3 regions of the Robertmurraya sp. genome follow, and region 3 is predicted to be linked to each of the others. Evidence: riboswitches for the same ligand, from Rfam matches in the RefSeq annotation. Region 3 holds a riboswitch; each other region holds the start of a gene.

Region 1 (4,255 bases), on a different contig from region 3:
CCTCGGCTACCAACCACTTGCCAATTGCAACCTTTTGTTGGTTACCGCCAGAAAGATTTTGAACCTTTGTTTCTTCAGACGGTGTCTTTATTCCCAGACGGTTGATCATTGCTTTTGCAACTAACTTTTCTTTTTTGCGATCCAGAAAGCTCAATTCTTTTGAAAAACGTCCTAAATTCACTACGGATAAATTTGATTCTACCGATTCATAAACAAGAATGCCTTCTTTTCGGCGTTCTTCAGGGACCAAGGCAAGTCCATTCTTAACAGCTTCATACGGATTTTTTACGCTTACCTTTTTTCCGTTAACCTTGACTTCTCCTGCTATTAATTTGCCTTCAGCCCCGAACAGGGCTTTACAGAACTCCGTCTTACCGGCACCTACAAGCCCGGCGATTCCCACAATCTCTCCTGCTCTAACTTTCATGCTGAAATCTTTAATCTTCTCTCTATCCGTAAGTCCTTTTACCTCAAGAACTGTATTTCCAATGGTCATGGATTTTTCAGGAAACTGTTCACCGAGTTTTTGACCAAGCATATGCTCCACTACTTTGTTTTGGTTGGTATCCGAAATTCTCTGTTTCTCGACTACTTCCCCATTTCTCATAATCGTAATGTCATCACAAATCTCAAAAATCTCTGGAAGTCGATGCGATATAAAAATAATTCCAACATCACGTCTCTTTAATTCTTGTACTATACGAAATAATTCATTTGTTTCTGTATGACTAAGAGGTGCCGTCGGCTCATCCAAGATGAGGAATTTACATTCTTTCGACACTGCTCTGGCGATTAAAACCATTTGCTTTTCTGCCAATGTCAATTCACTTACTAGTTTTTTAGTAGGAAGAGACAAATTCATTTCCGCTAGGATGGTGGCCGCTTTCACATGCAGGCTTTTCCAATTGAACCATTGCTTCTTTCCCATGTTATGTACCGTGTCCATTAACATGATATTTTCAGCAACCGTTAAATAGGGGATAAGAGCTGTATCCACTTCCTGATATACAAGTTGAATTCCTGAATCCATGGCACTTTTTGGGGAACGAATGGTCATAGGCTGTCCATTCATTGTGATTTCACCAGTATAGTGGTCATATGCCCCTGAAAGAACCTTCATTAGCGTTGATTTCCCAGCACCGTTGGCTCCGATTAAGGCATGAGTTTTCCCACTTTCAACCGAAAAGTCCACCTCATTTAATGCTTTTACACCCGGAAATTCAATTGAGACATTCTTCATCTCTAAAGTGGTCATGATGTCACCGTCCTTTCAAAGAAAAGCGCAAGCGCCCGTTAAGTGACGTATGGACTGGAGCGCTCTGACTGAGATAAAGGAAACACGGAGAGCGTGAGCGATCCGATGTTGACTTATCATAGGGAGGAGAGCGAAGTACACTAGTCGCTGGGCGCTGGAGCTAGACACTGTTCAAAGTTCAATATTTTATTTATACTTTCTTCAAAGAAACACTCTCTTTATCTTGTGAAAAAGAGAGTGTCTATCAATAAGTCCCTTACTTCTTATAGTGTTCCTTCAGCGTCTTCATCCAGTCTTCTTCAAATTCCGTCGATTGGCCCCATCCTTCAATGATTTCAGTTAGATTGACCATATTAACAGGATCTTTTGACTTTTGAAGGTCTTCTTGAGAGATTAGTGAAGCTTCCAAATCATAAGTTTGTGGTGTTTCCTCGCCTGCTAATTTCTTCGCAAGTATTCTCATATTTACTGCACCAATCAACTTAGGATCAACAGCTGCCGTATATCTCCAAGCGCTGCCTTCTCTTTGGATTTCCTGCAAATCAGCATTAGAAACATCAATTCCATAGATTTTAACTTCTTCTCTGCCAGCTTCTTTTAACGCGCGTGCTGCACCGATGGCAAAAGCATCCCATGTTGCAAAAATCGCATCAAGTTCACCCTTAGGGTATTTATTCAACATCGCGGCAACGGCATTTTGGGTTTGAACACTAGTATCAGCTGCTGCTATCCCAAAGCGCTCCACTTCTTTAATTCCAGGGTTTTTCGCTAAAACATCTTCATAAACTTTATTTCGTCTAACCATCGGTGGGAATCCGTCCACCCATAGGTATGCAATATTGGCTTCCCCTTTTGTTTCTTTTACTAATTGGTCCAATGATAGAGTAGCTAACGCTTCATCATCTTGTGATACAAGAGTAACACCGTCAACACTAGTTAAATTTGCATTCGAGTCAAATGCGACTACGCTTTTTCCTGCGTCAACAATTTTCTGTATGTCATTAACGGTAGCATCATCATCACCGTGAGAAATAATAAATCCATCATAATCTTGATTTAACGCTTGGTTAATCGCATCATGAAATTTCGCTGTATCTCCATTTGCAGTAAATACATCCACTTGGAAACCGAATGCTTCACCTTCTTGTTTCGCACCAGCTAAGAATTGTGCTGTGTGATCGTCCCCACCAATTTTACGAATAACTTTGATTTTCGGCTGGTCTCCATTTGCAAAGCGTTCAGGTACACCTTCAATCGGTGTGTTCGATCCTGTTGCTTCCTTTGTTTCTCCCCCTGATGCACAGCCTGTAAGCAAAAGTGTTGCAGCGATTGCTGATACAAATGTACTTCTTAAAAAGTTCCTCTTCATGTTTTTTTCTCCCCTTTTTGTTTTCTATGCCTTCTTACCAACGTTGCTCTTAGGAGAGTTTTTTTATTTGGCTTTTAAAATTTGACTAGAGAGTAAATCAATAGCCCAGTTTAACACAGCCTAAAATATAAAAAACCTCTCCAGAAAAGAGAGGTTTCATCACAAAATAAGGACTACTCCTCTCTTATCTCTCAAAACAATTTCTTGTTTTGCAGGATTTAGCACCAATTCCATACGGAACGGTTGCTGGGCGTCATCGGGCCAGTCCCTCTGCCACTCTTGATAAGAGAACGTATTTATTCATTTACTTTGGTAAAGTATTAAACTTAATTTAATATTCTATTAACAAATTGTCAATAGTATTTTCAAAATATTATTAATAGAGATATTTTTCCAAAGACAGCCAGATATAACATCTGCCCATGTGTTAAGTTCATCAAAAGCCCCCACTATACTCAAATAAAGATTCTCACCGTCTACGACGAATTGGTGAACTATAGCGAAATTGAAAGCTATAATTAACACAAACATAATTAGGTGAATTCGTTATTATGTGATACACTTTATTTACCATTTGATTTACTTGCTTACATTGTGCCCTGCTCATTCAGTGAGTGGGGATCCTTGTATTTAAAAGAAAAGAAAAAAAACAGACTCTAAAAAGAGCCTGCTTAGTTTGTTTTTATTATTAAGCTTTACGCACGTTAGCTGCTTGAGCTCCACGTTGGCCTTGCTCAACGTCAAAAGTAACTGCTTGACCTTCGTCTAAAGATTTAAAACCTTCGCCTTGGATAGCTGAGAAATGAACGAATACGTCTTCTCCGGCTTCACGCTCGATAAATCCGAAACCTTTTTCTGCGTTAAACCATTTTACTTTACCTTGTTCCATTTTGTTTCCTCCTGCTGTGTGATTTTCACACAATATGTTACTATCCTTGGACTCAGTGATCATCAAGACGAAAAGTTAATCTTATACTATCCTTTACACCGAACAAAAATAATTCTTCTAAAGTTTAACATTTTTTATAAGAATTTGCAAGAAGACAACTGACTTATAATTTCTCAGAAAACTACCTCTTTCAGTATATCAACAAAAAAGAGTGTCAATCCTTCTGGAATCACACCCCGATTTGAAACTATTTTTAACATCTTACATATTTGCGCTTGAAACCAAGCTTTCCTCTATCCATTTCTTTTTGAATACTTTCGAAAGCGTTTAGGAAACTGCTTTTTTTATTGTCCCGTTTGACTTCTACAATTCCTATTTCCTTTGAAATTTCGACTGCCTTTTCATGTTGTGGCAAATAGGAAATCCCCACGGTGTATACGAAATTATTCATAGCTGATTTGGTTCGCTCTGGCGAATCATGAATCGTATTTTTCACCATATCAAGCATATTGGAAATCTTGCTTTCGGAAAACTCTTTGTCTTTTCGATTCCCTAAAAGCCAGCAGTAGCAACTCCATCCGGCTGACATTCTCAACTCGTCACCGCTTGCAATCCATTTATCAGCAACGTCCTGTGCAATATCTGACTCTGATAAAGTTACTGCCACCACATAATCAGACACCATATAAAAATACGCCCCATCCATCCAACGATCAAAGTCCGACTCAGTCATCGCTTTTGG
Region 2 (4,255 bases), on a different contig from region 3:
TCAATAGCTCTAGCAATTAATAAAGATCTCCAATGGTTCAAACGAGGGAGAGGCCACTCAGCAACAACCACGATGGTCTCCGCTCCTTCTGTCGTATGAGCACGAATCCATTCAGGAAAGCGAATATCATAGCATATCAATCCTGCAAATAAGTGATTGTCGAGCGCAAATATCCCTTTTGTACTTCCTGATTGAAGATGTTCATGCTCGTTCATTAGTTTAAAAAGATGCGCTTTGCTGTATGTGGAAACAAGTTCTCCTTCGTTATTTATGACAAGTAGTGTGTTATACACACCGTTGTTTTCTTGAGAAGCAACAGATCCACCAACTATATGCACACGATGTTGTTTAGCTAATTTCTGCAAAAATTCAATGCTCTTTTTTGCTTCCACGTCTGCAAGAACATCGAGGCGGGTTAAGTCATAGCCTGTCGTCCATAACTCTGGAAGAATGACTAAGTCAGGTTTTTCAGCCATTGCTGACTCTATTAATCTTTCCGCTTTTTGAAAGTTTTCTTCTACATTTCCAAAGCTTATGTCCATCTGAATACAAGAAACTCTCATAAGAAACCACCTTTTCTAAAAAAATATTAGTAAAAATACTTTACAAGTTGTCATTTACGATATACATTTGTGACTAGTTTTTCAATATAAAAATTGCCAATTACCCGAATATATAAAGTAGGTGGAAAAATGATGATATATCCTCAATCAAAATTATTAAAAAGCTTACCTAAACAATTCTTCGCTTCACTTGTTGCAAAAGTAAATAAGCAGATCAGTGATGGTCATGATGTAATAAACCTTGGTCAGGGAAACCCTGATCAACCGACAGCTTCACATATCGTAAAAGCCCTGCAAGTGGCAGCAGAGAATCCAAATAATCACAAATACTCTCCCTTCCAAGGCTTCGCATCATTAAAAGAGGCTGCTGCGACATTTTATAAAAGAGAATATAACGTAGATATCAATCCAGAGAAAGAAGTTGCCATCCTTTTCGGAGGAAAAGCTGGGCTTGTTGAAATCCCACAATGCCTATTAAACCCAGGTGAACATGTTCTCGTCCCCGATCCGGGTTATCCTGACTATTGGTCGGGAGTTGCTCTTGCACAAGCAGAAATGATTACGATGCCATTGAAGGAGGAAAATCATTTTCTTCCCGATTATACGGCTCTAACAGATAGCGAGCTTGAAAAGGCTAAGCTTATGTTCTTAAATTATCCGAATAACCCGACAGGCGCAATAGCCAATGCTAATTTTTTTGAGGATACGGTTGAACTAGCTAAAGAGCACGAGATTTGTGTTGTTCATGATTTTGCATATGGAGCGATAGGCTTTAATGGTCATAAACCGATTAGTTTCCTACAAACGGAAGGTGCAAAAGACGTGGGGATTGAAATTTATACGTTATCTAAGACGTATAATATGGCTGGTTGGAGAGTAGGCTTTGCGGTTGGAAATGAAAGTGTCATTTCAGCCCTTAATTTGTTGCAAGACCATTTATATGTAAGTCTTTTTGGAGCTGTCCAAGAAGCGGCAGTTACAGCATTAACTGAGTCTCAAAGTTGTGTTCGTGAGTTAAATGCATTGTACGAATCTAGAAGAGACGTCTTTATCGGAGGACTTCAAGAATTAGGTTGGAATGTCGTAGCTCCGGAGGGGTCATTTTTTGCATGGCTAAAGGTTCCTACCGGTTATACATCTGAACAATTTTCAGATCTATTACTAGAAAAAGCACATATTGCTGTTGCCCCTGGAGTTGGTTTTGGTACATGGGGAGAAGGCTATGTCCGAGTTGGGTTACTAACCTCGGAAGCACGTTTGCGAGAAGCGGTTGAAAGAATTTCAAAGCTCCAAATTTTTAGTTAATGTATTGACAGTCGAATTAAATTCTGGAATAATCAAAATCAATTGAAAGTATAAACAATAATTCCATAATGAAAACATTCGTTTTCTTATCAAGAGCAGGTGGAGGGACGAGCCCGACGAAGCCCGGCAACCGACTTACATGTTTTGTAAGCACGGTGCTAATTCTTGCAGCAAAGGCTGATAGATAAGGAGATGTTAGTTTACGATACTAACCTCTTCCTGATGACAAGAAGAGGTTTTTTATGTATATGCGTATAGAAGAGAAAGGACGAAAGCAAATGAGTGAGGTCATCGCAACGTACTTGGTACATGACGCCAAACACAACCCTGAGAAAAAAGCAGAGGAAATTGCGCTTGGTTTAACGGTTGGTTCATGGACTCAATTACAAAAGCTCGAGCAAGAACAATTGAAAAAATATAAAGGTAGAGTTATTTCCACAGAAAAATTACACATAGATGAACATACGAATGAAACGGTAGCGGTGTTAAAAATCGCTTATCCCTCGAATAACTTTTCGCTAGATCTTCCAGCTATTTTAACAACGGTGTTTGGAAAGTTGTCTCTTGACGGGAAGATTAAGCTATTAGATCTTGATTTTTCACAAGAGTTAAAAACGGCTTTTCCAGGTCCTAAGTTTGGTATTAATGGTCTAAGAGAGAAGCTTGGGGTATATGATCGTCCGTTATTGATGAGTATTTTTAAAGGAATTCTTGGTAGAGATCTTCCATTCCTCTTCAGCCAATTACGCGAACAGGCATTGGGTGGAGTCGATTTTGTAAAAGATGACGAAATTCTTTTTGAAAACCCATTAACTCCTTTTGAACAGAGAATTACTGGTGGAAGAGAAGTTCTGCAACAGGTTTATGAAGAAACGGGACATCGTACCTTGTATGCTGTGAACTTGACAGGGCGTACGTCTCAATTAATTGACAAAGCAAAAAGAGCAAAAGAACTTGGTGCGGACTTACTATTATTTAATGTGTTTGCGTATGGTCTTGATGTTCTTCAGGAATTACGCGAAGAAGAGGGTGTCGATCTTCCGATTATGGCACATCCAGCTGTGAGTGGAGCACTCACTTCGTCTGATGTATACGGAATTTCTCATTCCCTACTACTTGGAAAATTGTTGCGTTACGCTGGAGCCGACTTGTCTTTATTCCCATCTCCATACGGTTCGGTGGCTTTGGAAAAGAAAGCAGCATTATCGATTGCTGAAGCGTTAACAGATCAATCAGAACCTATGAATAAGAGCTTCCCAGTGCCTTCAGCTGGTATTCATCCTGGACTTGTTCCACTTTTACTACAAGATTTTGGAATAGATAGTGTCATTAATGCTGGTGGTGGCGTTCATGGGCATCCGGCTGGTGCGAAAGGTGGAGGTCTTGCTTTCCGCCAAGCTATTGATTTAAGTCAAAAAGGATTGCCATTGCGAGAAAACTCGCAGCAATATCCTGAACTAGCAACTGCGATCGAACTGTGGGGAGTTACTGAGGTGGCGAAACAATCATGAGCAAGAAAATAGCCGTATTTTGTGATTTCGATGGCACGATCACCGAGAAGGATAATATTATTGCCATTATGAAAAAATTTGCTCCTCCCGAATGGGAAGCGCTGAAAGACGACATATTATCTGAGCGTATTTCAATAAGAGAAGGAGTAGGAAAGCTTTTCTCGTTGCTTCCTTCTTCAAAAAAAGAAGAAATCATTACGTATTCATTAGAAAATGTAAAAATTCGCGAAGGATTTCCTGATTTTGTGAAGTTTTTGAAAGAGCAGGATATTCCTTTGTATATTGTTAGTGGTGGTATTGATTTCTTTGTATATCCCATTTTACAAGCTTACGGCCCTTTTTCAGGAGTGTATTGTAATGCTGCTGATTTTAATGGCGAATATATCAATATTCTTTGGCCAAATGCATGTGATGAGCATTGTCAAAATGATTGCGGCTGCTGTAAACCTAGTATTATACGTGGACTTAAAGAAGATTTCTACAAAGTCGTTATTGGTGATTCAGTAACCGATTTACAAGCAGCTAAGCAGGCTGATTTGGTCATTGCAAGAGAACTGCTATTAGAAAAATCAAAAGAGTATGGCTTGAATCATAGAGAGTTTGTTGATTTCTATGATGTGATCAAGCATATGTCACAGGTTGAGGAGTTGATTGGATGAGTCTGTTAACAGAACGTTGGGAAGAGCTTGCTGATGTGAAGGATGAGCTTGCTGTTCGAGATTGGTTTATGGGAACGAGCGGGAATTTAGCCATAAAGGTTAGCGACAATCCTATACAATTCTTAGTAACAGCAAGTGGCAAGGATAAGAGGAAGCGAACGTCAGAAGATTTTCTCCTCGTAGATGAAAATGGAAAACCAGTAAATGAGACACATTT
Region 3 (4,255 bases):
ACTTTGGCCTCCTGAAGGGAAGGAATGGTTTCAAATGCCAAAATATCAGCTCCAGCTTCTATAAGTACCGCCATTCTCTGACGGTGGAAATCTTTAAGGAGATTATCGCTCACCCCATAGTTCCCAACATACTCTGAGCCATCTGCTAAGAACGCACCATATGGACCAACAGATGCAGCTACCAATGGTTTGGGTCTAACCAGTTGTTGCTCTTCTTGCCAAAAGTCATCTCTTGCACTCTTCGCAAGCACTACTGTCTTTTTTATCAATTCCAAGGCTTCTTCTTCTTGTAATCCACGTTTTATAAATCCTTCAACTGTTGCTTGATAGCTTGCAGTTATCGCACAATCTGCACCTGCCTGAAAATAGTCTAAATGTACCTGATAAATTAGCTGTGGATTCTCAAGTAACACACGCGCTGACCATAGAGGATCATCCAAATTGCATCCATAGGATTCAAGCTCGGTAGCCATTGCTCCATCTAAAAGAATAAGTGAATGCTCTTGTAAAACAGCATCAATTGGGTTGGTTTTTTTCAACGTAAACTTCTCCCTTCTTGTTAAACCCTTGTTTTATATAATAACTAGCATAGCAAAGCAAGATAAATGGAATTCCACAAAACAGTGCAATTCTCTGTGTTGGATCAAAAGCAATACCTATACAGGAAGCCAGACAAAGAAGGAACGCTGCAATCGGTACGATAGGATACAATGGCGTTCGGTAAGCTAGGTCTTGCACGGAATGGCCTTCTTTTACATATTGTCTACGGAATAATAACTGTGAAACACTAATACTCATCCATACAATAACTACTGCTAGTCCTGAAATGGACACAAGTACGATATATACAGTATCAGGTGCAATAATACTAGAAAACAGCGCTAAGCCACCACCTAGCATACTGAAAATAATAGCATTAAGTGGTACACCTCGATTTGTTAGCTTTGCAAAGATTGGAGAGATTGTTTCTTTTTCTGCAAGTGACCAAAGCATTCTTGAGGAAGCGTATAATCCAGAATTCGCGGCCGATAAAATGGCCGTTAAGATAACAAAGTTCATAATATCCGCACCATATGGTACCCCTATTCTATCAAGAACAGCAACAAACGGGCTCTCCAATACCCCAGCAGCTGAAAAAGGGAGTAGAGCTGATAACACAATGATGGTTCCGACAAAGAAGATAATTAATCTCCACAGAGTCGTTCGAATAGCCTTCGGAATTGCCTTTTCTGGATTTTCAGTTTCTCCAGCAGCAATCCCAATTAATTCTGTCCCAGAAAATGCAAAATTCACTGCCAACATGGTCATAAAAATAGCAAATACACCGTTTGGAAATAACCCTTGGCCAATGATATTTGAAAACACGGGTGCTGTCTCAGAACCCTCTATTGGCAGAATACCAATCATAGCTGCTGCACCTAAAATAATAAAGAACAAAATTGCAAGAACTTTTATGGATGCAAACCAAAATTCTGATTCAGCAAAGAATTTAACAGTTATAGCATTTAATAAAAAAATTAAAATAGCAAATAGAGCACTCCAAATCCATACATTCACATTTGGGAACCAACGCTGCATCAATAACCCAGCAGCTGTGAACTCTGACCCTAGTGCCACTGTCCAAGTTAACCAATACAACCAAGCAACAGTAAAACCTGTTGCGGGTCCAATATATTTGGCTGCGTAACTATGAAACGCTCCCGTTTCTGGCATATGTACAGATAGCTCCCCCAAACATAACATAACTAAGTAGACCACCAAGGCACCGATTAAGTACGAAAGAATCGTTCCAAACGGTCCTGCCTGTTGAATCGTATAACCTGAACTTAAAAACAAACCGGTCCCAATGACCCCACCTAAGGATAACATGACTAGATGTCTTGCTTGCATTTTCCTTTGAAATCCTTGTTCTTCCACTTTCACAACTAACTCTCTCCTTAACCTACATCCAGAAGCAACCATTACAAACGATCAATGAATACTATAGTGAGGGAAACAAAAAAGCGCACTCAGGAAACGAGTGCACTACTGACAAATAAAAACGTCCGCTCCTATCTATCGAGGAAAAATCACCCGCTGGAATTAGCACAGTATCCTAGTTGATCTGTTGCTGAGGCTTCACAGGGCCAGTCCCTCCACCTCTCTGGATAAGAAATATTTCTATCAACCTTACCAATCTATAAAAATAATGTCAAGAAACTTCTGAATAAATTAATAGTTTGCATTCTATTATGTATAACTATTACTGTCTCGTCATACATATAACTGTTTGATATACAAAACAAAGGAGCGAAAACTTCATGAATCAACAAACACCATCTTTTGTCAGTCATATTGACTCGTATGTGTATCATGCACTCCAAGGGATTACAGGGCGAATGGTTGCCGTCCAAACTGTCAGAGGGACTGTAACTGGATTACTTAAGTCTGTTATGCCTGACCATATTGTAGTGGAATCAGGAGGTTCTCCATTCTTTATACGAACTCAACAAATTATCTGGGTTATTCCTAGAGGATAAGGAGGTCATTTGATGTTTAAACGCGAAAATAAATTATTGATTGACCTTCCTGTTCCAGAGCATGGTGATCCGAATGCTGCCGCTGCAGTTCAGGAGTTGTTAGGTGGAAAATTTGGAGAAATGTCAACATTAAACAATTACATGTATCAGTCTTTTAACTTCCGTCAAAAGGATAAATTAAAACCTTTTTATGACCTCGTAGCAAGTATAACAGCAGAAGAATTTGGTCATGTGGAGCTCGTTAGTAATACAATCAACTTGTTATCACGCGGAAACACCTTTCCTGGGGACCCTGATGTTACCCCTTTACGTGAAGGAATGGATGCACGCAGTACGTATCACTTTATAGCTACTGCTCAAACGGCATTAGCAGGTGATTCTATGGGGCGTCCTTGGACCGGAGACAATGTATTTAGCAGCGGTAACTTAGTGCTAGATTTACTTCATAATTTCTTTTTAGAGGTAGGAGCACGCACACATAAGATGCGAGTATATGAAATGACAGAACATGAAACTGCTCGTGAAATGATAGGGTACTTACTTGTCAGAGGTGGGACGCATGTACTCGCTTATGCTAAAGCTTTAGAAATTGCTACGGGCGTAGATGTTAAAAAAATGGTTCCGATTCCTAATCTATCTAACAGAAAGTTTGATCATGCAAAAAAATTTGAGGATCAAGGCTTATCAAATGTTTTATATACATGGAATGATGTAGGCCATTATACAGATATCTCAAAAATTTGGAAAGGAACAAACCCTGAAAATGGAAACCAGCTCAAAGTAATTACTGGAGCTCCTAAGGGGGCACCTATTCCAAATTTAGAAGAGCTACCTGAAGAATTTGCTCCAGGGATCGATCGAGATGATTACGCAAAAATCGCCAAACGTTTAATGGAAAATATGTAAAATAGTTAAAGGGTATTCATGTGTCCATGAATACCCAACTTTCATATTTATATAGTTTTTGCTTCTAACACATCTTCCCCACGTGCAGCTCTAACTTTTTCAACATACTGCTTTGCATACTCCGTAATAAGGTCATAATCTCCCGTCTTAGCTGGTGCTAATAGATTTCCTCCTACTCCTACTGCTACACAACCGTTTTTAATCCATTGGTCCACATTTTCAAGGCTAACACCACCTGTTGGCATAATGTTCACTTGTGGAAGTGGCGCTTTTACTCCCTTAACAAAATCAGGGCCAAAGTTGTTCCCTGGGAATAACTTCACAATATCAACACCAGATTCAAGAGCACGCTTCATTTCCGTAATTGTCATACAACCTGGCATATAAGGGATTTGATAGAGGTTACATAATTTTGCGGTTTCTTCATCAAAGGAAGGACTGACTACGAACTGTGCCCCTGCAAGGATGGCTATTCTAGCAGTAGTTGAGTCAAGAACCGTACCAGCTCCAATCACCACATCATTGCGTTCATTATATAGAGACGTTAACTCTTTAATTACTTCATCCGCTTCTTTGACAGTAAAAGTTACTTCTATCCCCTTAATACCACCTCGAATACATGCATTAGAGATTGTTACTGCTTCTTCCTTCGTCTCTGCTCTCACTACTGCCACTACTCCACACTCTGAAACCTTTGATAGAACATTGATTTTATTCATGTGAATCCCCACTTTTTATATATTTTATGAAACATTTTTTATTAAATTTACAAAACTATCGTGCTGCCGTATCATATAGTAGAACGGCGTTTTAAATTTTAAAATAAAAAG

Evidence for each region. Region 3 has a riboswitch for S-adenosylmethionine ahead of mmuP (S-methylmethionine permease). Riboswitches for the same ligand answer to the same signal wherever they lie in the genome.
Region 1: linked by a shared signal. The riboswitch ahead of ACGLXV_RS10400 (sugar ABC transporter substrate-binding protein) and the one ahead of mmuP (S-methylmethionine permease) in region 3 are both predicted to bind S-adenosylmethionine.
Region 2: linked by a shared signal. The riboswitch ahead of ACGLXV_RS09245 (2,3-diketo-5-methylthiopentyl-1-phosphate enolase) and the one ahead of mmuP (S-methylmethionine permease) in region 3 are both predicted to bind S-adenosylmethionine.

The regions. Positions count from the first base shown of each region.
Region 1 is NZ_JAKFCQ010000073.1:37,579-41,833, forward strand. It holds gene ACGLXV_RS10395 (sugar ABC transporter ATP-binding protein) at 1-1,255, opposite strand, end outside; gene ACGLXV_RS10400 (sugar ABC transporter substrate-binding protein) at 1,512-2,624, opposite strand; SAM riboswitch class I at 2,806-2,913, opposite strand; gene ACGLXV_RS10405 (cold-shock protein) at 3,313-3,513, opposite strand; gene ACGLXV_RS10410 (DNA alkylation repair protein) at 3,767-4,255, opposite strand, start outside.
Region 2 is NZ_JAKFCQ010000069.1:47,495-51,749, forward strand. It holds gene ACGLXV_RS09235 (carbon-nitrogen family hydrolase) at 1-563, opposite strand, end outside; gene ACGLXV_RS09240 (pyridoxal phosphate-dependent aminotransferase) at 693-1,868, shown strand; SAM riboswitch class I at 1,952-2,059, shown strand; gene ACGLXV_RS09245 (2,3-diketo-5-methylthiopentyl-1-phosphate enolase) at 2,147-3,379, shown strand; gene ACGLXV_RS09250 (2-hydroxy-3-keto-5-methylthiopentenyl-1-phosphate phosphatase) at 3,376-4,038, shown strand; gene ACGLXV_RS09255 (methylthioribulose 1-phosphate dehydratase) at 4,035-4,255, shown strand, end outside.
Region 3 is NZ_JAKFCQ010000076.1:21,339-25,593, reverse strand. It holds gene mmuM (homocysteine S-methyltransferase) at 1-539, opposite strand, end outside; gene mmuP (S-methylmethionine permease) at 517-1,923, opposite strand; SAM riboswitch class I at 2,049-2,154, opposite strand; gene ACGLXV_RS10840 (YuzF family protein) at 2,301-2,519, shown strand; gene ACGLXV_RS10835 (manganese catalase family protein) at 2,532-3,425, shown strand; gene ACGLXV_RS10830 (bifunctional 4-hydroxy-2-oxoglutarate aldolase/2-dehydro-3-deoxy-phosphogluconate aldolase) at 3,473-4,144, opposite strand.